Regions from separate parts of the Brevibacterium sp. Z349TD_9 genome, predicted to be linked through region 1. Evidence: riboswitches for the same ligand, from Rfam matches in the RefSeq annotation. Region 1 holds a riboswitch; each other region holds the start of a gene.
The links. A riboswitch is a leader RNA that binds a small molecule or an ion and turns the genes downstream of it on or off. The one in region 1 is predicted to bind thiamine pyrophosphate.

Region 1 (5,715 bases):
TCCCGCCGGCCAGCGAGCGCAGGCGCACTCCCTCCGGAGTGCCGGGAGCCGCGGCCGCCACGGCCTTCGCCGACCGGACTCCCGACCGGCAGTGGACGACGATGTCGGTGGCGGGGCCGACCACCTCGGCGAGGGCCGGCCACCCCCGGTCGACGACGACGTCGAGGGGCACATGGACGGTGCCGGGGATGGACTGGACCTGCCGCTCCCACTCCTCGCGGACATCGACGATGACCGCGTCGGCCCCCAACGCACGAGCCTCGGCGACGGTGACCTCGTCGACGGCGGGCGCCGAAGCTGCCGGGGGAGCCGCACACGCGACGGCGACCTCGGTGAGGTCGGTCACGGCAGGCCGATCCGGGTCGGCGGAGAAACGCAGCGTCGTGAAGGTCGTCCCCAGCACATCCGTGCGCAGGAGCCTGCCGATGAGGGGGTCCCCGATGCCGCAGATGAGCTTGACGGCCTCGGCGGCCATCGTCGATCCGACGAGACCGCAGAGGACGCCGAGGACTCCTCCCTCGGCACAGGTGGGCACCGAATCGGCGTCGGGGATGTCGGGGAAGAGGTCGCGCAGCATCGGTCCGTGACCGGGCACGAAGGTGCTCACCTGGCCCTCGAAGCGGAAGATCGTCCCCCACACGAGCGGGGTGCCGGTGAGCTCGGCGGCATCGTTGGACAGATACCGGGTCGCGAAGTTGTCCGCACCGTCGATGACGAGATCGTGGGCGGCGAAGAGCTCGAGTGCATTGTCCGGGCTCAGGCGTTCCGCGAGGGCGGTCACGGACAGATGCGGGTCGAGGCGCAGCAGCGCATCCCTGGCCGAGTCTGCCTTGGGGCGGCCGACGTCGGCATCGCGATGGAGGATCTGGCGCTGAAGGTTCGAGACCTCGACGCGGTCGTCGTCGATGACGGTGAGGAGTCCGATCCCCGCCGCCCCGAGGTACTGGAGCACCGGGGCTCCGAGGCCGCCGGCGCCGACGACGAGGACCCGCGCGGCCCGCAGCCGCCGCTGGCCGAGATCTCCGACCTCTGGGAGGCTGAGATGCCGCGCGTACCGGGCGAGCTCATCGGGCGTGAGCGCGTCGACGGGCTCGACGAGCGGGCGCAGAGGTGTCCCGCTCATGGCCCCATCACCAGGTTCTCCGTGGTGACCCTGCCCTCGTGAGGTGAGGAGGCGAGTGCCAGCGGACGCTTGGGGATCCGTCCCGCGCCCCGAGCCAGGCGGCCCGCCTCGACGGCGAGCGCCATCGCCCGAGCCATCGCCGGTGCGTCATGGGCGCGGGTGACCGCCGAGGCGAGCAGCACGGCCGTGCACCCGAGCTCCATCGCCAGCGCCGCATCCGAGGCCGTGCCCACGCCGGCATCGAGGATGACGGGCACCTGCGCACGGGCGACGATCGTCTCGATGTTGTGGGGGTTGAGGATGCCCAGACCCGAGCCGATCGGGGCCCCTGCCGGCATGACCGCGGCGACCCCGGCGTCCTCGAGGCGCTTCGCGAGCGCCGGATCGTCGTTGGTGTAGGCGAAGACCGTGAACCCGTCGAGGACGAGCTCCTCGGCCGCCCGGAAGAGCTCGACCGGGTCGGGCAGGAGGGTGTCCTCGTCAGCGATGACCTCGAGTTTGACCCACGAGGTCTCGAGCGCCTCCCGGGCGAGCTTGGCCGTGAGCACAGCGTCCCGGGCGGTATAGCAGCCCGCGGTGTTCGGCAGGGAGCGGATGCCGAGTCGTTCGAGGAGGGCGAAGACCGAGTCCCTGGCGTCAGCGTCGAAACGGCGGATCGCCACGGTCGTCAGCTCCGTCGCCGAGGCGGTCAGTGCGTTCTCGAGGATGCTCAGGGTGCTCGCCCCTCCGGTGCCCATGACGAGGCGGGAGTCGAAGGTCGCTCCGTCGATCGTCCAGCTCATCTCAGCCTCCCTGCACAGCAGTGACGATGTCGACGGTCTGGCCGTCGACGATGGCGAACTCGGCCCAGAGTCCACGGCGGATGACCTCACCGTCGACAGCGAGGGCCACCCCGAGACGGCCTCCGTCGACGGGAGTCCCGTCCGTCGCGAGCTGCCTGCCGGTGACGTGCTCGACGAGCGAGCGGGCCGTGGTGCCTGAGGCGAGCTCGCTGCTCTCCCCGTTGAGTGTGATGGTCATGGTTCCTTCCTTGCTGTGGTCATCGCCGCCACAAGGCGCGGAGACGGGCTCTCGTTCGACTGTGCGGCTTCGGAGAAGCGGCGGGGAGCAAGGGCCGCGGGCGCCCCTGCGGGCAGCCACGGCGAGTCCTCACCGCGGGTGAGATCGGCACCGAGGCGGGCCCCGAGCGGAGTGAGGAGGATCCCGTGGCGGAAGTACCCGGTGGAGACGACGCAGCCGGGGTCCGTGCGCCCGATGAACGGCACGTCATCGGGTGATCCGGGTCGGGCACGCGCAGTGATCTCGGTGATCTCGGCATCGAGGATCCCGGGCACGAGCCGTTCGGCATCGTGGAGGAGACGGTGGACTCCCTCGGCGAGCACCCCGGGCCGTCCGTCCTCACGGGACGTGGCGCCGAGGACGAGTTCCCCGTCGGGGCGCGGGACGATGTAGACGGGCCGACCGGCGACGAGTCCGCGGATGGTGCGGGTGAGCAGCGGCGGTGCGCTCGCGTCGGTGCGCAGCCGGATGATGTCGCCGTGCACGGCTCGCAGCGGCAGGTCGGGGACGCCGGCGATCGTCCCCACCGCTTCACCGGCGGCGACGACGACCTGGTCGGCGGTGAGGCTGCGCCCATCGGCAAGAGCGACGCCGACGGTGCGGCCGCTGACGCGGACGAGTCCGGTCGCCTCCTCACGGACGATGTCGTCGTCGAGGAGCGAGAGCAGGGCGCCGGTGATCCGTCGTGGGTCGACGGCATGATCGCCGGGGATGCGCACCGCCCCGCTCACCCCTGGCGAGAGGGCGGGCTCGAGATCGCGGGCCCGGGATCCGGTGATGAGTTCGACCTCGGACCCCGCCTCGGCCTGCAGGGCGCGCAGGTCCCGCAGGGTCGCGAGATCCGCCCTGTCCCCGGCGCACACGAGGGTCTCCGTCTGCGTCTCGCCGAGGTCGTGCCCGGTCTCGGCGGTGAGTCGCGAGGCGAACTCGGGGTAGAGATCGGCAGAGGTGCGCATGAGGGGGAAGAGCGGAGACTGCCCCCACGCGATCTCCGCGGCCGGGGCGATCATGCCGGCGGCGGCATACGAGGCCCCTTCGCCGGGTGCGGGGTCGATGAGCGTGACCGACGCTCCCCGGCCACGCAGCTCCCATGCTGTGGCGAGCCCGATGATCCCGGCCCCGATGACGATGACGTGCACTGTATTCTCCCTCCGGCGGCATGACCCGCATCAGGTGCGGCGGTCGGCACGAAGCCCTCTCAGCCTCCCAGCGAGGCTCCCGCGAACTCCTCTACTCTAGGAGCATGGTTCCCGTGATGACAACGTCCTCCGCCCAGCGAGACACGCAGACCACGACTCGAACCGCGCGTCGGCGCGCGCTCGAGGCGGCCCGCCTCTACCTCTGCACCGATGCCAGGACCAAGCAGGGCGATCTCGCCGCGTTCCTCGACGCCGCATACGCCGGGGGCGTCGACATCATCCAGCTGCGCGACAAGAGCCTGGAGGCACGAGAGGAGATCGCCGCCCTCGAGGTCCTCCGGGACGCCGCCCGCCGCCATGGCAGGCTCTTCTCCGTCAACGACCGTGCCGACGTCGCCCTCCTCGTCGGCGCCGACGTCTTCCACGTCGGACAGGGTGACCTCACGAGCGGCCAGGCCCGTGCCGTGCTCGGACCCGACGTCCTCCTCGGCCGTTCGACCCACTCGATCGACCAGGCGCTCGCCGCCGACGCCGACCCCGACATCGACTACCTCTGCCTCGGGCCCGTGTGGGAGACCCCGACGAAACCCGGGCGACCGGCCGTCGGCCTCGAGCCCCTGCGGGAGATCACCGGACGGGTGAGTACGCCCTGGTTCGCGATCGGCGGCATCGCCGCCGGTGAGCGGCTCGACGCGGTGCGCGAAGCCGGAGCCGAGCGCATCGTCGTCGTCCGCGCCGTCACCGAGGCCGATGATCCCGCCGCAGCGGCAGCGACCCTGAAGGGAGAGCTGTGAGGATCCTCATCGCCGGAGCCGGGGCCACCGGGGGAGCGTTCGGCACCCGCCTCGTCGAAGCCGGACGTGACGTCACCTTCCTCGTCCGACCCGAGCGCGCCGAGGCGCTGCGCGCATCGGGGCTGCGCTTCATCGGCCCCGACGAGGACAGGACGAACCCGGTGGCCGTGACGACCGCCGAGGAGCTCGCAGCGAACCCGATCCCTGCGGACCTCGTCCTCATCGCCGTCAAGGCCAGCGGCCTCGACCAGGTCATCGACGACATTCGCCCGGCGATCGGGCCGGACACGCTCATCATTCCGTTCCTCAACGGCATGGCCCATATCGACCGCCTGGACAGGGAGTTCCCCGGGCAGGTGCTCGGGGGCCTCGTGAAGATCATCGGCACGATGCGCGGATACGACGTTGTGCAGATGACGGACATGGCGACGATGACGATCGGCCGCCTCGGCGGGGGAGAGGTGCCTTCCGGGATCGTCGAGGCCCTCGACGTCCCCGGCTTCCGCCTCCAGGTCATCGATGCCATCGATGACGCACTCTGGGAGAAGTGGGTCTTCATCGCCGCAGCCGGCGTGGTCACGTGCCTCTTCCGGGCGCCCGTCGGGGCGATCATGGCCGCCGGCGGCGAACCCCACGTCGTCGCGATCGTCGACGAGCTCGAAGCCGTGGCGATGGGCGCCGGACACCCGATCTCGGCGCGCTCCCGCGCGGTGACGCTCTCGATGCTCACCGCCGAGGGCTCCTCATTCACCTCATCGCTCTATCGCGACGTCACCGCCGGACTGCCCAACGAGACCGAGCACATCCTCGGCAGCCTCGCGGCGACCGCGGCGGGACTCGGGGTCGCGACCCCGCTGCTCGACCTCACTCTCGTGCAGCTGCGAGCAGGCGAGATCGACCGGGCGGGATGACCGGAGAGGGGTCTGCAGCCTGGCCGCGGTTTCGGAAGCCCGCGCGCACCGGCCGCCGCCTGCGCGGAGACGATGGGCCGCCTCGGCGAGACCGGAGAGCACGAGGGCGAGCGATGTTTCCAGGCTCAGCCGGCCGGCTTGACCGCCCGCACGATCGCCGAGTGCAGGCCGTCGGCGACCTCACGCGTGAAGTCGACCGCGACGTCGACGAATCCGACAGCGCGAAGACCGTCGACATACTCCGTTCGTGACAGAGCCCCGGCGATGCAGCCGACATGCGACCCGCGCTCACTGCGCTCCTGCGGGCTGAGACGGTCTTCGGAGACGACATCGGAGACTCCTATGCGCCCGCCCGGAGCGAGCACGCGGAACATCTCGCTGAGCACGGAGTGCTTGTCCGTGGAGAGGTTGATCACGCAGTTGGAGATGACGACGTCGACGGCGGCGTCCGGGAGCGGGACGGCTTCGATCGTGCCTTTGAGGAACTCGACGTTCGTCAGGCCCGACTTCGCCCGGTTCTCCTCGGCGAGAGCGAGCATCTCATCGGTCATGTCCACCCCGTAGGCGAATCCGGTCGCACCGACCCGGCGGGCGGAGAGGAGGACGTCGAGACCACCGCCCGAACCGAGATCGAGCACCCGTTCGCCATCCCGGAGCTCGGCGACGTCGGTGGGGTTCCCGCAGCCGAG
Region 2 (5,715 bases), 560 kb from region 1:
CGGCAGCGCCTCGAGAAGGCCGGCGGGAAGGACGCGAGCCACAAGGAACTCGCCGACGCTCTCTACCCGCAGTTCGACGGCGTCGTCGACAACCACGGATGGTGGGTGCAAGGGGCCGTCGTCGCCTATGAGCAGGAGATCGGGCGCCGCGTCCCCGGCCAGCGCGCCGACGGCACCTTCGACGTCGCCGTCTCCCGGACGGTGACCGGCGAGCGCGGCGACGTCATCGACCGCGTCGCCGCCCTCGTCGACGGCGAACTCGGCGGAGTCGCGCTCGACGGTGATCCGCGGGTCTCGACCACACCCAAGCGCTCCTACTGGCGAGCGAACCTCGTCGACGGCACAAAGGTCGAAGCCGCCGCCGAACCCAAGGACGACGACCGCACCCTCCTCGCCCTCACCGCCTCGAAGCTGCCCAGCGCCGAGGCGCTCGAGGACTGGCGCTCCCACCTCAAGGACCTCATCGGTCAGGTGTGAGCCCGCCTCAGCCGGGGATGATCGGGTTCCATGTCCCCAGCAGGTGCGCCGAGGCGATCGCCGCCACGGTGACGGCCATCGCGGTGAGCACGACGACCGCGTCGGCGATCCCGAATCGTGAGCGTCGCCGCCACGTGCGTCCCCGTCGCCCGAAGGCGCGACCCTCCATCGCCATCGCCAGCCTCGTCCCCCGCCTGATCGACTGGACGAGGAGGACGAAGATCCCGGCGAAGAGGCTGCCGGTGCGCCGCAGCACGGAACCTCCGGCCAGCCCCCTGGCGCGACGCGCCATCGCCAGGGTCTGCCATTCGGTGACGAGGAGGCCGAGCAGACGCGAGGCCGCGAGCACCGAGACGACGACGGTCTCCGGCAGTCGCAGATGTTGGACGAGCGCATCCGAGAGATCCCTCGGATCGATCGTCGAGGCGAGGACGACAAGCGGGACGGCAAGCGCGAGGGCACGGACGAAGATCGCCGCCGCGGATTCGAGGGACCCGGTCGTCATGAGGATCGGACCGAGATCGACGACGACCGCCCCGGTCTTCTCCGCGAGGATCGCCGTGCCCCATGCCGCGAGCAGCGCCCCGAGCGGCAGGAACCACAGGCGCTTGAATGCCGCCCACAGGTCGAGCCCGCTCAGCGGCAGAGCGAGCAGCGAGAAGCCGAGGATGACCCCGGCCGAGACGATGTCGATGCTCAGCAGCGCCCCGACCATGAGGATGAGGGCGACGGCGATCTTCGTCAGTGGATTGCAGCGGACCAGCGCAGTCGACCGGACGACGGGAATGAGCTGACCGGGATCCTCGATCGCGACCCTCTCTCGGGCCGGCGCAGCCTCACTCAACGCGCTCACCTCGCAGCGGCTGCGCGCTCGTTCCGAGGCTCACACGCCTCGCCCCGATCGCGTCGAGGAAGTCGTGGTCGTGGCTGACGGCGACGACCGCACTGCCGTGGTCGAGGACGTCGAGGAAGAGCGCGACGAGTCCCGCCCAGGTCAGCGCATCCTGACCGAATGTCGGCTCGTCGACGATGAGGACCCGCGGCCTGGGCGCGATCATCGCCGCCACCGACAGCCGCCGCATCTCGCCCCCGGAGAGTCCCTGCGGGTGGGCGTCAGCGATCTCGGTGAGCCCGAGCGTCTCGAGCAGTCTGGTCACCCGCGATTCGACCTCGCTCTCACTCCATCCGGCCAACCTGGGGCCGAGGGCGAGCTCGTCGGCCACGCTGGCCTTGAGGAACTGGTGTTCGGGCTCCTGGAAGACCATTCCGATCCTCGGTGCGAGGAAGGCCGACGGCCAGCGGAAGGGCCGGTCGTGCTTTGCGCCTTCGGCCAGTGTCCCGTGGGCGCGCACTTCGCCTGCGAACTCGGGAATGAGTCCGGCCAGGGTGAGCGCCGTCGTCGACTTGCCGGCGCCGTTGGGTCCGACGATGCCGACCGCCTCGCCGGCTCGGATCTCGAGCGAGAGGTCGGTGGTCGCAGGCACCCCCGCCCGTGGCCGGGCCGCACTCAGCCTCTCAGCGGTGAGCACCGTCCCTCCCGGCTCGCCGGATCGCAACGCTCCCGGCTGACGCGGGGGAGTGCGGGAGCCGGACTCGGGCACCCAGATCCCGGTGGCCCGGAGCACCTCGGCGAGGCCGGGATCACCGAAGACCGCGGACGGCGATCCCTGCGCGACGACGCCGTCCTGCCCGAGGACGATGACAGTGTCGACGTCGTCCGACCACAGACTCACCCGGTGCTCGACGACGATCATCGTCGCCGAGGTGGCCGCCTGGACCGTGAGCACCGCGTCCCGGACCGAGGCCGCCGAGGCGGGGTCGATGTTCGCCGTCGGCTCGTCGAGGACGATGACCTCGGGGGCCATCGCGTGGATGCCGGCGAGTGCGAGGCGCTGCTTCTGGCCCCCGGAGAGTGCGGCCGTGGGGTGGTCGAGGGGCAGGTCGAGGCCGAGCGCTGCCAGGGAGGCGGGGATGCGCTCGTCGATGACTTCGGCGCTCATCCCGAGGTTCTCCATTCCGAAGGCGACGTCGTCGCCGACGCGGGAGAAGATCACCTGCGAATCGGGGTCCTGGAGGACGAGCCCGGTCACACCTCGGCGAGGATCCGGTGGGGCGTCACCGATCACGAGCTCTCCTCCGGCCTCACCCGATTCGACGGGGAGGACACCCGCGATCGCGTGGAGCAGTGTCGACTTCCCCGCCCCTGACGGGCCGAGGAGGAGAACCTTCTCACCTGCGGCGATGTCGAGGTCGAGGGGGCCGACGGCGAGCGTGTCCCGATCGGCGTGCCGCCACGAATAGCCGCGAGCGCGGATCGGCAGACCCATCAGCGGATGCGGCCGGAGGCGAACGAGGACAGCGCCCCGGTCTTCGCGATCGCACGGTAGGCGTACCACGCACCGATGCCGGAGATGACGATGCCGGAGACGATCGCGCACACGGCGTAGGCGAGCTGGTAGGTCAGCTGCCATTCGGCGTTGTAGAGGATGTTCTCGCTCACGGCCATGAAGGCGGCTGCGACGAGACCGGACAGCGTCGTCACCCACAGCGTGAACCTCCGGTAGCCGAAGGCGGCGAAGACGAGTTCGGCACCGAGGCCCTGGATGAAGCCCGACAGGAGCACGGTCGAGCCGAAGTGGGAGCCGAGGACGCCCTCGACGATCGCGGCGAGCACCTCGCAGAGCAGCGCGGCACCGGGCTTGCGGATGATGGCGCCGGCCAGAGGTCCGGCGAGCACCCAGAGTCCGGCGATGAGTCCGATCGAGGGCGGGAAGGCCTGGAAGCCGAGTTCGATGACCTTCCAGCTGGCGGCGAGCACCCAGAAGATCAGGCCGACCGCGATGCCGAGCACCGCGGTGACGACGTAGTCGACGACGCGCCACTTCTTCGTCGGCGGGGCCTGCGTGTAGGCGGGTGCGGACTTCGCGGCGGTTCCGGGCGCGGTGGTTCTCGGCATTGTGCCTCCTCGTGTCTCAAGGAGGGGTAGAAGAGTCTCGACTTCCTTCGGCGGTGCTAGCCGCATCAGGTTCGAGGGTCTGCAGCATGATCTGCACTCTCAGCGCCCCTGCTGGCGCTCCCCTGTCGTGAGACTTACTGTACAGCACCCGCCGCGCCGCCTGTCGGGACCGCGTCAGGCGATCAGGCAGGCGGCGATGGTCGTCATGTGTCGTGCGGCTGTGGTCAGCTCGGGACGATCATCACCGGACCCTCGGCATGGTGGAGGACCCCGCGGGAGACCGAGCCGAGCAGCGCGCTCTTGACCGCTCCGCGACCACGCGTGCCCATCACCGTCAGCTGCGCCCGCTTCGTCGCCTCCGAGAGCATCGCGGTCGCATCGCCGACGACCACCGAGGTGGAGATCGGCAGACCCGGGAACTGCTCGCCGAGCGCATCCGCCTCCGCCGAGAGCGCGGTCTCGAGCTGCTTCTGCCGACGGTCGGCGACGTCGGCGCCGAGCTCGAGCTCGGGATACCAGTAGAGCCACTCCTCGCCGGCGGGCAGGACGGAGACGACCTCGAGTCCGGCCTCCCTCGAGGCGGCCACCTCGGCGGCGGTGAACATCGCGATCCGCGCGGCCTCCGAACCGTCGACGGCGACGACGACCGGTCCGCGGGCCTCGCCGCGCTGTGCTGAGTGCTGGGGGACGACGATCGTCGGGCAGTGCGCGTGCGGGGGCAGGGCCGTGGAGACCGATCCGAGCATGCGACCGAGGAACCCGCCGCGCCCTCGGGCGCCGACGATGACCACCTCGGCGTTGGAGCTGAGGTTGACGAGGACGCCGGCGGCGTCGCCGGATTCGGCCGCGTAAGTCACGGGTTCGGGATGATCGGCGAGGAGTTCGGACGCCTCGGCGAGGAGCTTCTCGGCTCCCCGCAGTGCGGCCTCGTCCTCGGGTTCGGAGGGTATGGAGGCCATGTTCGGGTAGATCATCAGCGGCATCGTGAACGCCGTGACGACGGTCAGGGGGACGCCGCGGTGGAGGGCTTCGATCGCGGCGTAGCGCAGGGCCAGGGCCGCGAGTTCGGATCCGTCGAAGCCGACGAGGACGCCGAGGTCGCGGCTGAGTCCGGACTCGGCGGGCCGCGGGTCGGCGGCGCGGTCATCGGTCGGGTTCGCAGCGGCCTGGCGAGCGGGGTTCCGGTGGGCGTCAGCGTTCATGGCAGTCCTCTCGACGGGGCCTGACCAACCCTGACGATGACGGCGGCCCCGAAAACCACATCCGTCGTCGTCGCCTCCAGTCTACCAGTGCACTTCTACAGCGTGTAGAAAAGTCGCCGAGGCGGTCGCCGGGTTGCTGTGGCGCCGCGGGGTGGCTGTGGCACCGCCGAGTTGCTGTGGCGCCGCGGGGTGGCTGTACGCCCGCGGGGTGGCTGAGCGGCCGGCGGGCGCATGGGGTTGCCGAGTCGAGGACGCCAAGTGTCGATTTCTGGCTCGCGAATCGACACTGAGCGTCCTCGAGTCGCAGCGCGCCGCGGAAAACCGGGCGGCACCCCGCGTAGGCGCCGGGCGCAGGCCCGATGGACAGCCCGGCCTCAGATGGGAAAGCCGAGGTAACTCAGGGCCGCGCGGATGATGTGCTCCTGACCGTGGGAGAGTTCGCTCGCGATGTCCTCGCGCAGCGCCTCCGACGGCGTGAGCCAGTCGAGGCTGAGCGCGTCCGCGCGCGGGGTGCACTCGCCGCGGACCTCCATGACGAAGCACATCGAGATCGCGTGCTGACGCGGGTCGTGGAGGAGCGCCGCTCCCTCGGTGGGGAAGTACTCGGCGATGTGGAACGGCGCGATGGCCGGGGGGACGACCGGCAGCGCGAGCGGACCCAGGTCGTTCTCGGCATGGCGCAGCAGAGCCGCGCGGATCGACTCGTGGTAGCGGATGCGGCCGCCGACGACCTCGCGACCCAGGGTGCCGTCGTCGAGGCGGCGCAGCAGGAGGCCGATCTCCTCGACATCGCCGGCCTCTCCGACGCGGACGGGGATGGCATTGACATAGGGGATGGGGAGACGGCGACGAAGCTGGGCGAACTCGTTGTCGTCGAACCAGTTCTCGTCGAAGTCGAGGGCAGTGCGGGTCATATCCCGATTATGTCACAGTTCACCTCGACGGACGGGTGGGAGGAGGGGGGTCGAGGCGGCTCATGCCGGTCGGGTAAAGTATCTTGATGTCAAGATAAAACTCCGGCCGGGCCGCAGCGTCGCAGTGACGTGGCCTACAGTTGAGTCAACCACTCTCCGGCCAGCG
Region 3 (5,715 bases), 890 kb from region 1:
CCGGCGACGATCCGGGGTGAGGCGCGCGGATTCGTCGAGTGAAACGAGTTCGGTCGTCTCACCTGCGCCATTGGCCCACGGTCTCGGTGCGATGTCGTCGAACGACGCGATGAGGTCCATGCTCGCCATCGTAGACGCGGGCGCCGTCACGGCTGGCCCGCGCCGCCTCAGTCGGCCGGCACCGCCTCAGCTGACGCAGAGGCAGAACGGATGGCCGGCGGGGTCGAGGAAGACGCGGAAGGTCTCCCCCGGCTGCACGGCGGCCTTGCCGGCACCGAGTTCGATGACCTGCGCCTCGGCGGCATCGAGGTCGTCGACCATGACGTCGATGCGCATCTGCTGCGGATGCTCCTGACTGGGCCAGCTCGGGGCGTGGTAGTCCTCGACCTGCTGGAAGCAGATGGGCGGCCAGGAGTCGGATGTGATCTCAGCCCACGTGCCGTCGTCGTCGACGCGGACCTGCCAGTCGAGGAGGTCGCCGTAGAAGCGGGCGAGCTCACCAGCATCCGGAGCGTCGAGAACGATCACGGGCTGCTTTGCGATAGCCATAGCCTGAGTCTACGCCGGTGGACGGACGCGGTGAACGGCTTCGGCCGGGAATCCCCGGACCCGTAGGATTGTTGAGCAATACGTCCAGCGTTCCGACACGACATCGAGAGGCCTTCCATGAGCACCCAGCAGCTGCCCGTCGCCGACAGGCCCGCGGTCTACATCATCCACGACAACCCGGAGTGGATCACCCCCTTCGCCGAGGCGCTCGAGTCCCAGGGCGTCGACTACGTCGAATGGCTGCTGCCCGGAGCGACGATCGACCTCGCCGCCGAGCCGCCCGAGGCCCTCTTCTGGTCCCGCCTCTCCGCGTCCTCGCACACGCGCACCGACCCGCATGTCAAGGACTTCGGCCGGGCGGTGCTCGCGTGGCTCGAGGCCGCCGGTCGGACGGTCATCAACGGTTCCGACGTCTACGAGCTCGAGGTCAGCAAGATCCGCCAGCACCGCGAACTCGCAGCCCACGGCTTCGACGTCCCCAGGACCGCCGCCGCGTTCGGGAGCACCGCGATCACCGAGGCGGCTGCGGACTTCGCTCCCCCGTTCATCACCAAGCACAACCAGGGCGGCAAGGGCCTGGGCGTGCGCCGGTTCGACTCTCACGCAGACCTCGAGCAGGCGATCGCCGACTTCGGACCCGGCGGCGCGGACGAGCCGATCGACGGCATCACCCTCATCCAGGAGTACCTGCAGCCGGCCGCACCGTTCATCACCCGCGCCGAGTTCATCGGCGGCCGGTTCCACTACGCCGTCAGGGTCGATGTCTCTGCCGGCTCGTTCGAACTCTGCCCCGCCGACGCGTGCGAGATCCCGACCGCTGGGACCGCCGGGGACCAGCACACCGCCTCGGCGCCGTTCAGCCAGTTCACCCGGCGCGAGGAGATCACCGCCGAGACCCCGCTCATCGGCCGACTCGAGGAACTGCTCCGCGAACTCGCCATCGACTTCGCCGGCGTCGAGTTCATCGAGACCAACGACGGCCGGCAGGTCGTCTACGACATCAACACGAACACGAACTACAACTCGGCCGTCGAGGAGGCCGAGCGTGCGGCCGGCCGGCAGCCGGCGACCGCACGGATCGCTGAGGAGCTGAGCCTCCGCCTCGGCGCGGTCGCGGGCATTCCCGTGCCCTGACCGGGCCTGATAGTCTCAGACCACCACAGGGGAGCGCCGGACACGGCGCTGAGAGTGCGTACGCAGACCCTTACACCTGATCCGGATCATGCCGGCGGAGGAAGTTGGAGGAGACGAATGATCACTGTGTCCCAGAACGGCGCCGTCGAGGCACTGCGTCGGTCAGCGGACGAGGACTGGAGTGCCGCGGTCGGCCACCGGTTCGTCGAGGAGCTCTTCGCGGGCACCGTGCCCGACGACGTCATGGCGACCTATCTCGTCCAGGACTATCAGTTCTTCGAGGACTTCCTCGCGATGCTCGGCACGTGCGTCGCCCACGCCGACCGGATCGAGGCGAAGCTCCGGTTCGCGCGTCAGCTGGGGTTCCTCGAAGCCGATGAGGACTCGTACTTCCTCCGTGCCTTCGCCGAGGTGGGGGTGACCGAGGACGACTACGCCGACCCCGTCCTCCTCGCTCCGACAGAAGGCTTCCGCGAGGTGATGCGGACGGCCGTCGCCTCGGCGTCGTACCCGGACCTCCTCGTCGTCCTCGTCATCGCCGAATGGCTCTACCTCGACTGGGGTGAGCAGGTGCGCGACATGCCCACCCGCGACGTCCACGTCGGCTGGATCGACCTCCACCGCGGCGAGGACTTCTCCGCGTGGGTGCAGTTCCTCGTCGACGAACTCGAACGCGTCTTTCCCCGGGGTGATGACGCCGAGTCGGTCACGACCCGAAAGCGGCTGACCGCGCTGTGGGGGCGGGCCGTCGGGCTCGAGCGCGCGTTCTTCGATGAGGCGTACCGGGCTCAGCGTTCGTAGACCTCGGCGGCCGCGGTGAAGAGCAGCGAGATCCCGACCGCGCCCGCGTCGGGGGTGCCGTGGCCGCGCCCGTCGACATAGCTCGCACGACCGCGCCTGGCCTGGAGTTCGGCCGTGGCCTGGGCGGCGTCGGCGGCCGTCTCGGCGGCCGAGGCGAATCCTCCGCTCAGCGCTGAGGCGGTCGGTTCGAGGACGTCGATGACCGTCCGGTCGCCGGGCTCGGCTCCGCCGACGCGGCGGATCGCCGCCGAGCCGGCCGCGGTCGCCTGCTCCCAGACGGTCCTCGGGTGCTCGTCGTCCCCAAGCTTCGCGTATCCGGCGTTGAGCTCCTGGAAGAGCAGGCCGAGCAGAGGCCCGCTCGTGCCGCCGACGCCGTTGAGGAAGGCACGTTCGGCGGCGGCGAATCCCGCCGCGTCGGCCTCCTCCATGAGTCGGGTCGCATGGCGGAGACCGCCGCGGAGGTTGTCGCCGAAGTCGCCGTCACCGGTGACCTGGTCGAGTCGCGTGAGGTGGCCGTGATGCTCTTCGGCGAGTTCGGCGAAGCGGATGACGACGGCGGTCTCGAGGTCGGTGCTGCGATCCTGTGCGCGGGTGCGCAGTGTGCCCGCGTCGGTCTCGTCTGCGCCACCCTGGTCGGTCCCGCGTTCGGCGATAGATGCGGTCGGTGTGCCGTCGGCGACGGGCGCGGGGAAGGCCGCAGTGCAGGTGGCGGTTTCCCACCAGTCCAACCACTGCGGCTGCATTCGGGTGAGCGTGATCGAGAAGCCGGTCATGTCGAGGGCGGTGACGTAGTCGCCGACGAGGGACGCCGCGACCTTCTCGCCCTTGGCTTCGAGGGCGCGGGTGACGCCGTCGAAGACGTTGAAGAGCTCGATCTGCGTGCTGGCGCCGAGTCCGTTGACGAAGACGAGGAGGTCGCCGTCGGCGGGGTCGCCGGCGACGGCGGCGTGGACCTCGTCGACCATCCTCGCCACGAGCGCGTCGAAGCTCTCGCGTTCGATCGAGGTCGCGGCACGTTCACCGTGGATGCCGACCCCGTACTCGAGCGTTCCCTCAGCCAAATCGAAGGCGGGCCTCCCTGTGTGGGAGTCGGTCTGGGCGCGGGCGGCGACGGCGAGGCTGCGGGAACGGTCGGCCACCTCGGCGCCGAGGTCGGCGAGCTCATCGAGGCCGAGTCCGGAGTCGGCAGCGGCACCGAGGATCTTCTCGACGACGACAGTCGCGCCGGTGCCGCGGCGGCCGGTCTCGGTCTCATCACTGTCGGTGGCAATGTCGTCGTCGACGATGACGGTGCGCGTCGAGATGCCCGCTGCCTGGAGGCGTTCGGCGGCGATCGCGAAGTTGATGACGTCGCCGGTGTAGTTCTTGACGATGTGGAGGACCCCATCGTCTCCGGCAACGGCGCGTGAGGCGGCGAAGATCTGCGCATTGTGCGGGGAGGCGAAGACCTCGCCCGGAACTGCCGCATCGAGCATCCCCTGCCCGACGAAGCCGACGTGCATGGGTTCGTGGCCCGATCCGCCGCCGGAGACGAGGCCGACTCGGCGTTCAGGGGTCCGGGTGCGGGAGCGGACGAAGAGCGGGTCCTCGGTGAGAGCCACGCGGTCCGAGTGGGCGCGGGCGAAGCCGCGCAGGGCACTGATGATCGGGGTGGGCGAGACGAAGAACGCGCTCATGGAGATCCTTTCGCAGGTCAGCGTCGTGTGCCGGTCCGGTGGGCAGTCGACGGCCACCGGCTGTGCGGACGGTGCCATGCTATACCTGCCCGGCGGAGTGGTAGGGTGGCTGTTCACCTGCCGACCGTCGGCGGATCCGCCCGGCTCGTGGCACTATTGACCGATGAACGATTCCCCCGTCGACCACGATTCCGAATGGATCCCGTTCGGGCTGTTCCGCCCCGACATCATCGAATCCGTGCCGCCGAAGTTCTTCCCCACCATGGTGTGGGGATACTTCGAGACGGAGGATGAGGACGGCGAGACAGGGTGGATCGAACGGACCACCGAGGGCGCGTCGTATGCGACGATCCTCTCGCAGATCGCCGGCTTCCTCGTCGAGACCGAGTCGGCGAACGCATGGGTCGACGACGACGTCGACGAGGAGACCGACGGCACGAGCGCCGGTGCCCCGGTCAACAGCACCCTGTCCGATCTCAGCGGCGACGTCCTCGTCGAGGAGGCCTCGGCGGCCTTGTCCCGGCTGAAGATCTACCCTCTGCCCGAGGGCCACGAACCCACCGGCCGCTACGTCGCCATCATCTGCGACGACGACCCGTTCGAATCCGGCAACGTCGAACTCCTCAACGAGGACGTCAGCAGCGAACTCATCGAGGGCCTGCTGCGTGTCGCGCAGATGCGCTTCGCCGAGACGCTCTCCTTCAGTCCCTTCGACGACGAGGTCGACGACGCCAGGGCGTCGGCAGGCGATGATCGCACCACCACGGCCGCGGCAGAGCCGACCGGCCCGGCGACCGAAGCGCCGCCGCCTCCCGTCACGACGTTCGGGGACCTCTTCGCCGGCTGGGCGTTCCTCCCCCTGCCCGCCGACGTCGATGTCAGCGCGGTCTGGTCGCTCATCCTCACCAGCGACGCCGACGACGTCATCCGGTGGTACACCCGACGCACACCGCTCCTCGACGAGAACCTGCTCACCGGCGTCCTCGCGAGAACGGCGTTCGAACTCGAACTCGGACTCATCGACAGCTTCGACGAAGACGACGAGGCCTCGCGGCTGACCCGCGAGACGCTTCCCGAGCTCAGCACCCTCGTCCCCGCCGACTCACCGACCGGCCCCCTCGACCCGCGGGTGGGAGCACTTGCCACTCGCGCCCTGCCCGAGGGGGAGACCCCGATCGTCGCGAACCTCTTCCTCTTCGGCACCGACCAACTGGGAACGAGCAGCGTCGTGAGCGTCAGGGAGCTGACGACGGACACGGTCGTCCTCGGCGACGCCGAGCTCGACGGCTTCGAAGAGCTCGGCCTCATCCGCTCGGCCCTGCGCGACATCCTCCACAACGGGATCGGCGAGTTCTGATCGCGATTCGCACCGCAGCGCGCAGCCCGCGGCACGCACTCTCAGCCCGCCTCGGGCGTCTGACCTAGACTGAAGCCATGAGCACCCAGCCTGATGTCGTCGTCGTCGGATCCGGCCCCAACGGTCTGGCGGCCGCCGTCACCATGGCTCGGGCGGGGCTTTCGGTCGAGGTCCTCGAAGCCCAGCCGACGATCGGCG
Region 4 (5,715 bases), 1.5 Mb from region 1:
AGACGCACGCGCGTTCGAACGCGGCCCGCATCCGCGCCGCCTCATCGGCTGGCGCCCGGTCGAGTTCGCGTTCGAGGATCTCGACGGCCTTCCGCGTCGACTCGTCGAACTCCGGGGCGTCGTAGGTCTGCACCCACGTCCGATACGGGTGGTTCTCGTCCATCTCTCCGGCGCGCTCGATGAGCACCTTGCCCATGTGCGCGTACACCCAGAAGCAGGGCAGCACTCCCGCGACGCCCTCACCGTAGGACCGGGTCGCGGCCGTGGCGACGAGGAACGAGACGTATCCGAGCGTCGTCGGCGACGGACCCACCCGGTCCTCGGCCTCGAGCTGGGAGTGCGCCTGCCCGAGGCGGGCATCGGAGAGCAGTTGGGCGTGCATCTCCTCCTCGACGGTGATCGCCTCCGCCGCCGAGGTGGACCAGAACCGGGACTCGTCCCGGTCCGTCGTCTTCCCGGCGAGGAAGGACATCGCCTTCGCATATCCGCTGAGGTAGATGCTGTCCTGAGTGATGTAGTTCGTGAACGCAAGAGGATCGAGGCTGCCCTCGGCGAGCTGGCTGAGGAACGGCAGCGCCTCGATCGCCTCGATGATCGGGCGGACGTGGTCCCAGAGTTCGGTGGTCTGCGGGCCGGCGGCGAAGGTCGTCGTCATACGTGTCTCCTTGGGTCGAATCGTCGTCGATCGGGTCGGGTCCGGGGCGCCGCGGTGCTGCGATGGTGAAGCGCTCCGGGTACGGTGCTCGGGCGGGGTCAGCGGCGGACGATGTCGACCTGATGGTCGACCGGTCCGTGGGCGCCCGCGGGGTCGAGGCTGACCTTCCAGTCCGCCGCCGAGGCGAGCGCCCGGGCAAGGAAGTCGAGTCCCCGTTCGACTGCCTGCCGCATGTCCTCAGAGGCCAGCGTCTTCCCGCCGTTGGCCCGCCGGAGGACGGCCGCCTCGGCGGTGATCGCAGCCGAGAGCGTGCACCCGGTCCCGTGCGTGTTCGGGGTCGCGATCCGAGGGTGGGCGAACTCGGTGACCTCCCCGTCGGCGGTGACGAGGATGTCGGCGACCTCGCCGTCTGCGGCGTGCCCGCCCTTGAGGAGGACGGCGCGCGTGCCGCGCGCGACGAGCTCCCTGGCCTGGTCGCGCATCTGCTCAGGGGTCGTCGCCTCGGGCACGTCGTCGCCGAGGAGGAGGGCCGCCTCGGGGAGGTTCGGTGTGATGAGGTCGGCGGCCGGGAGCAGGCGCGTGCGCACGGCGTCGACGGCATCGACCTCGAGGAGGCGGTGTCCGGAGGTCGCGACCATGACGGGGTCGACGGTGAAGAACCCGAAGTCGGAGGTCGCTGCCCGGTCGACGACGAGGTCGACGAGCGACCGGGATCCGAGCATGCCCGTCTTCGTCGCGTCGACGGGCATGTCATTCAGCACGCTGTCGAGCTCATCGGTGACGAAGTCCTCGTCGATCGGGTAGACGCGGGACACCCCGTGGGTGTTCTGCGCGACGAGGGCGGTGATCGCCGTCGTCCCGAGCACGCCGAGGGCGGTGAACGTCTTGAGGTCGGCGTGGATTCCCGCCCCGCCGCTCGGGTCGGTGCCGGCGATCGACAGCGCGATCGGTGGTCGCTCGCTCATGCCTGTTCCCCGTCCTTTCGGGTGCCGTCGCCGAAGGCGTCGAGGAGGTCCGCGGCCGCCTGCTCGGGATCCTCGGCGCGGCAGATCGCGGAGACGACGCAGATGCCGACGAGTCCTCGTCCCCGCAGTTCGTGCGCGCGCTCGGCGTCGATGCCGCCGATCGCGACCGCGGGGATCCCCGCCGAGGCGGTGAGTTCGCCAAGGCGGTCGGGACCGATCCCGGCCGGGGCGTCGGTCTTCGTCGTCGTGTCGAAGACCGGTCCGATGCCGACAAGGTCGACGCCGCCGGTCTCCTGGGCCGTGGCGAACTCCTCGGGTTCGGCGGCGGAGAGGCCGACGAGGGGGCCGTCGCCGAGGAGGTCGCGCACCTCGGCGACGGGGGTGTCGGTCTGGCCGACGTGGATGTGGACGTCGCTGCCCTCGTCGAGGAGGCGGCGGGCGACGGCGACCCGGTCGTTGAGGAAGACGGGAACGCGGCGGTCGGTCCCGGCGATCGCCTCGGTGACGGCGGCGATGACCTCACGGGTGAGGACGAGGAATTCGGTGTCGTCGATGTCCTTGTCGCGGACCTGGACGACACCGACTCCCCCGGTCACGGCCGCGCGCACGGTCTCGGCGACGGTTCGTCCCGCCTCCGCGCACTGCGCGGTATCGGTGACGAGGTAGAGGCGGGTGTCGATGCCCGCGAGCCGATCGCCGCTCATACTGTGGTCACCTCGACCCGGGCGCGGCCGATCCGGTCGTCGTCGGTGGTGAAGAGCGCGTCGAGGAAGTGCACCGAGTAGGTGCCCGGTCCGAGCGCCCCGGTGGCGGCGGCCTCTCCGGCGACGGCGAAGTGGGCGTGGGCGGCGACGACTGCGGTGAAGCGCTCGAACGCGGCCGATCCTGCCGGGCCCGCCTGCGAACTCGTCCCCGCCGGCGGGACGGCGGCGAGGTAAGCGGCGGTCACGGCGCCGAGTGAGCAGCCGGTGCCGATGACGAGCGGCATGAATGAGTGTCCCCCGTCGACGCGGGCGATGTGGTCGGCCCCGTCGATGTGGGCGACGATGGCGTCCCGGGCACCGGAGACGGCGACGATGGCGCCGGTCGTGCGGGCGAGCTCGGCGGCGGCCGGGAGCACGGCGTCGACCTCGTCGGTGGACTCGACCCCGCGCCCGCCCGCTCCGGCTCCGGCCAGTGCCGCGATCTCCGAGGCGTTGCCGCGGATCGCGGTCGGGTGGGCGGCCGCGGCGCGGCGGATCCGGGTGGTGCGGTGGTCGGCGGCGCCGATGCTCACGGGGTCGAGCACCCAGGGTTTGGCATCCTCGGTGACGGCGTCGACGGCGTCGACGGCGGCGTCGGCGGCGAGGAACTGCTGGTCCGTCGCGGTGCCGAAGTTGACGAGCAGACCGCCGGCGAGGTGGGCGAACTGCGCGGCATCGGCGTCGTGGTCGAGCATCGCCGGTGACGCCCCGACGGCGAGGAGCACGTTCGCGCTGAACTGCTGCACGACCGTGTTCGTGATGCATTGGATGAGCGGGTTCGACGCGCGCAGCCGCGCATGCGCCGACGACAGGTCGATGTCGGTCATGACGATCCCTTCGCTAGCATGGCCCAGATCAGGTTCGATGGGTGTTCTCTCAGCCCTGCGCGAGTCGCACCGGGCACCCCATGTCATTTGCCCCCGACTGTATCACCGACACCTAGGGGGCGACGACGGTGCCCGCACGGCCCACCGCCGCGAACCCGCCCGACCCCACTTTCAATCCAGCCGCCCGGCCCCGATGATTCACTTTTCGCCCGATCGGTCTGGTCTTGAACCGACTGATCGGGCGAAAAGTGACTCAGTTCCGCCTCGGCGACCGACCCAGCCGCCTATCGGCGGCCGTCGGACCTCTGTCGCCTACCCTCCGACGCCTACCCTCTGCCGACGTAGCGCTGGCCGCGGCGGCTGATCGCGTCGATGACGACGGCGGTGAGGAGGACGAGCGCGGTGATGATCTGCTGCGCGTCGGAGTTGAAGCCGATGAGGTAGAGGCCGTTGTTGATCGCGCCGACGACGAGCGCCCCGAGCACCGCAGCCCACGCCGAACCGCGCCCGCCGAAGAGCGAGGTGCCGCCGATGACGGCCGCCGCGATGGCGTTGAGGAGGTCCTGCGTGCCCACGAGCGTCGACCCCGCGTTCGTCGTCACCCCGGCCTTGACGAAGCCGAAGAGCGCGGCGAGGACTCCGGCGGTCATGAACACGCTGATCCGCACCCAGGTCACCCGGATGCCTGCGCGCCTGGCGGCCTCGACCTTGCCGCCGACGGCGTAGATCGATCGACCGTACTTCGTCTTCCGCAGGACGAGGTCGATGACGATGGCGATGACGAGCATGAGGAAGAACGGCATCGCCAGCCCGAAGTCCTGGTTGACGAGGATGAGGAATCCGAAGACGACCGCGGTGAGGAGGACGATGCGGATGATCACCGATGTCCAGCTCGCGCTGTCGAGTCCGGCATTGTGCCGGCGCAGTTTCGAGTGGATGATCCCGGCGGCGAAGCCGAGCACCGCGACCGCGCCGAAGACGTAGGCCCAGATGGCGGGGAAGTAGTAGCTCGCGAAGTCGAAGGCGAAGGTGTCGGCCATCGAGAGGTTCTTCTGCGTGCCCAGCGTCGTCAGGGTCAGGCCGGTGAAGGCGAGGAGGCCGGCGAGGGTGACGACGAAGGCGGGGATGCCGACGACGGCGAAGAACCAGCCCTGAATGGCGCCGACGACGAGGCCGAGGAGGAGCATGATCGTCAGGGCGATGATCGGGGGCACACCCTGCCTGACGACGAGGACACCGAGCACGGAGGCGCAGAGACCGCCGAGCTGGGCGAGCGAGAGGTCGATCTCGCCGAGGAGGAGGATGAGGTTGATCCCGAGGGCGAGGATCGCGAGGTAGGCGACCTGCGTGGAGAGGTTGACGAGGTTGGCAGGGGAGATGAAGTTGCTGTTCGCCGACTGGAAGACGATGACGATGATGACGAGGGCGAGGATGACCGGGAACGAGCCGAGCTGACCCTCCTTGATCCGCCGGACGAAGGTGCGGACGAACCCCTCCTGCGAGATCCGTTCGTCAGTGATGAACGAGTTCCGGGTCATCGGCGCTCACCCCTGCGTGCCGCCCGCTGGGTGACGACGTTGTCGTTGGCTCCCGTGATGGCGGCGATGAGGACGTCGGTGCGCTCATCACCGGGGAAGTCGCCGGCGTCCTTGCCCAGGCGCAGGACGTGGACGCGGTCACACACGGCTTGGACGTCGGCCATGTTGTGGCTGACGAGGAGGACGCCGAGGTCGCGGTCGCGGAGGCGTTCGATGAGGTTGAGCACCTCGGCGGTCTGGGCGACTCCGAGGGCCGCGGTCGGCTCGTCGAGCATGACGATCGACGGTTCACCGAGGAGGGACCTAGCGATCGCGACTGTCTGCCGCTGCCCGCCGGAGAGGGCGGCGATGGGCACCCGGACGCTGGGGATCTTCGCCGAGAGGCTGCGCAGCAGCTCCCACGACTTCGCCTCCATGGCGACTTCGTCGAGGACGCCTGCGCGAGTGTCCTCGTGGCCGAGGAAGAGGTTCGCCACCACGTCGAGGTTCTCGCACAGGGAGAGGTCCTGGAACACCGTGGCGACCCCCGCCTTCTGCGCGTCCTTGGGTGAGGAGAACCTCTGCGGGCGGCCGTCCATGAGGAGCTCGCCGTCGTCGGCGCCATGGACGCCGGCGATGATCTTGATGAGCGTCGACTTGCCGGCACCATTGTCGCCGACGAGCCCGACGACTTCGCCGCGGCCGATGGTGAGATTGATGTCGGTCAGTGCCTGGACGGCACCGAAGCGCTTGGATATTCCGCGCAGTTCGAGCACGGGCTGTGTGGTCGCCGACGCCCGCCCGAAGGCGGGCATCGGCTCGTTCGTCTGTGAAGTCATCGGCGTGCGCTCAGCGTCCCCTACTCGATTCCGGCGTCGGCGCAGAGCTTCTCATCGATGCCCGAGCAGATGTCCGAGGCCTTGATCTGATCGCCGACGATGTCCTTGATCGTGTCCTTCGTGACGACCTTGGCTTCGACGAAGTCCGTCGGCGTGTCCTTGTACGTCG

Region 2: linked by a shared signal. The riboswitch ahead of AC0VYB_RS04080 (ECF transporter S component) and the one ahead of thiO (glycine oxidase ThiO) in region 1 are both predicted to bind thiamine pyrophosphate.
Region 3: linked by a shared signal. The riboswitch ahead of AC0VYB_RS02605 (TenA family protein) and the one ahead of thiO (glycine oxidase ThiO) in region 1 are both predicted to bind thiamine pyrophosphate.
Region 4: linked by a shared signal. The riboswitch ahead of thiM (hydroxyethylthiazole kinase) and the one ahead of thiO (glycine oxidase ThiO) in region 1 are both predicted to bind thiamine pyrophosphate.

Annotation. Positions count from the first base shown of each region.
Region 1 is NZ_CM149680.1:1,489,945-1,495,659, forward strand. Features, by position in the region: gene moeB (molybdopterin-synthase adenylyltransferase MoeB) at 1-1,123, opposite strand, end outside; gene AC0VYB_RS06710 (thiazole synthase) at 1,120-1,905, opposite strand; gene thiS (sulfur carrier protein ThiS) at 1,907-2,143, opposite strand; gene thiO (glycine oxidase ThiO) at 2,140-3,321, opposite strand; TPP riboswitch at 3,312-3,414, opposite strand; gene thiE (thiamine phosphate synthase) at 3,438-4,115, shown strand; gene AC0VYB_RS06730 (2-dehydropantoate 2-reductase) at 4,112-5,026, shown strand; gene arsM (arsenite methyltransferase) at 5,152-5,715, opposite strand, start outside.
Region 2 is NZ_CM149680.1:929,105-934,819, forward strand. Features, by position in the region: gene AC0VYB_RS04065 (hypothetical protein) at 1-477, shown strand, start outside; gene AC0VYB_RS04070 (energy-coupling factor transporter transmembrane component T family protein) at 485-1,321, opposite strand; gene AC0VYB_RS04075 (ABC transporter ATP-binding protein) at 1,314-2,804, opposite strand; gene AC0VYB_RS04080 (ECF transporter S component) at 2,804-3,433, opposite strand; TPP riboswitch at 3,459-3,567, opposite strand; gene AC0VYB_RS04085 (universal stress protein) at 3,658-4,635, opposite strand; gene AC0VYB_RS04090 (DUF4916 domain-containing protein) at 5,010-5,549, opposite strand.
Region 3 is NZ_CM149680.1:603,428-609,142, reverse strand. Features, by position in the region: gene AC0VYB_RS02620 (HutD family protein) at 1-120, opposite strand, end outside; gene AC0VYB_RS02615 (VOC family protein) at 187-549, opposite strand; gene AC0VYB_RS02610 (ATP-grasp domain-containing protein) at 667-1,683, shown strand; TPP riboswitch at 1,701-1,803, shown strand; gene AC0VYB_RS02605 (TenA family protein) at 1,801-2,484, shown strand; gene AC0VYB_RS02600 (dihydroxyacetone kinase subunit DhaK) at 2,472-4,160, opposite strand; gene AC0VYB_RS02595 (hypothetical protein) at 4,324-5,517, shown strand; gene AC0VYB_RS02590 (phytoene desaturase family protein) at 5,595-5,715, shown strand, end outside.
Region 4 is NZ_CM149680.1:2,990,688-2,996,402, forward strand. Features, by position in the region: gene AC0VYB_RS13950 (TenA family protein) at 1-655, opposite strand, end outside; gene thiD (bifunctional hydroxymethylpyrimidine kinase/phosphomethylpyrimidine kinase) at 754-1,620, opposite strand; gene thiE (thiamine phosphate synthase) at 1,617-2,324, opposite strand; gene thiM (hydroxyethylthiazole kinase) at 2,321-3,190, opposite strand; TPP riboswitch at 3,178-3,281, opposite strand; gene AC0VYB_RS13970 (sugar ABC transporter permease) at 3,517-4,728, opposite strand; gene AC0VYB_RS13975 (ATP-binding cassette domain-containing protein) at 4,725-5,546, opposite strand; gene AC0VYB_RS13980 (substrate-binding domain-containing protein) at 5,567-5,715, opposite strand, start outside.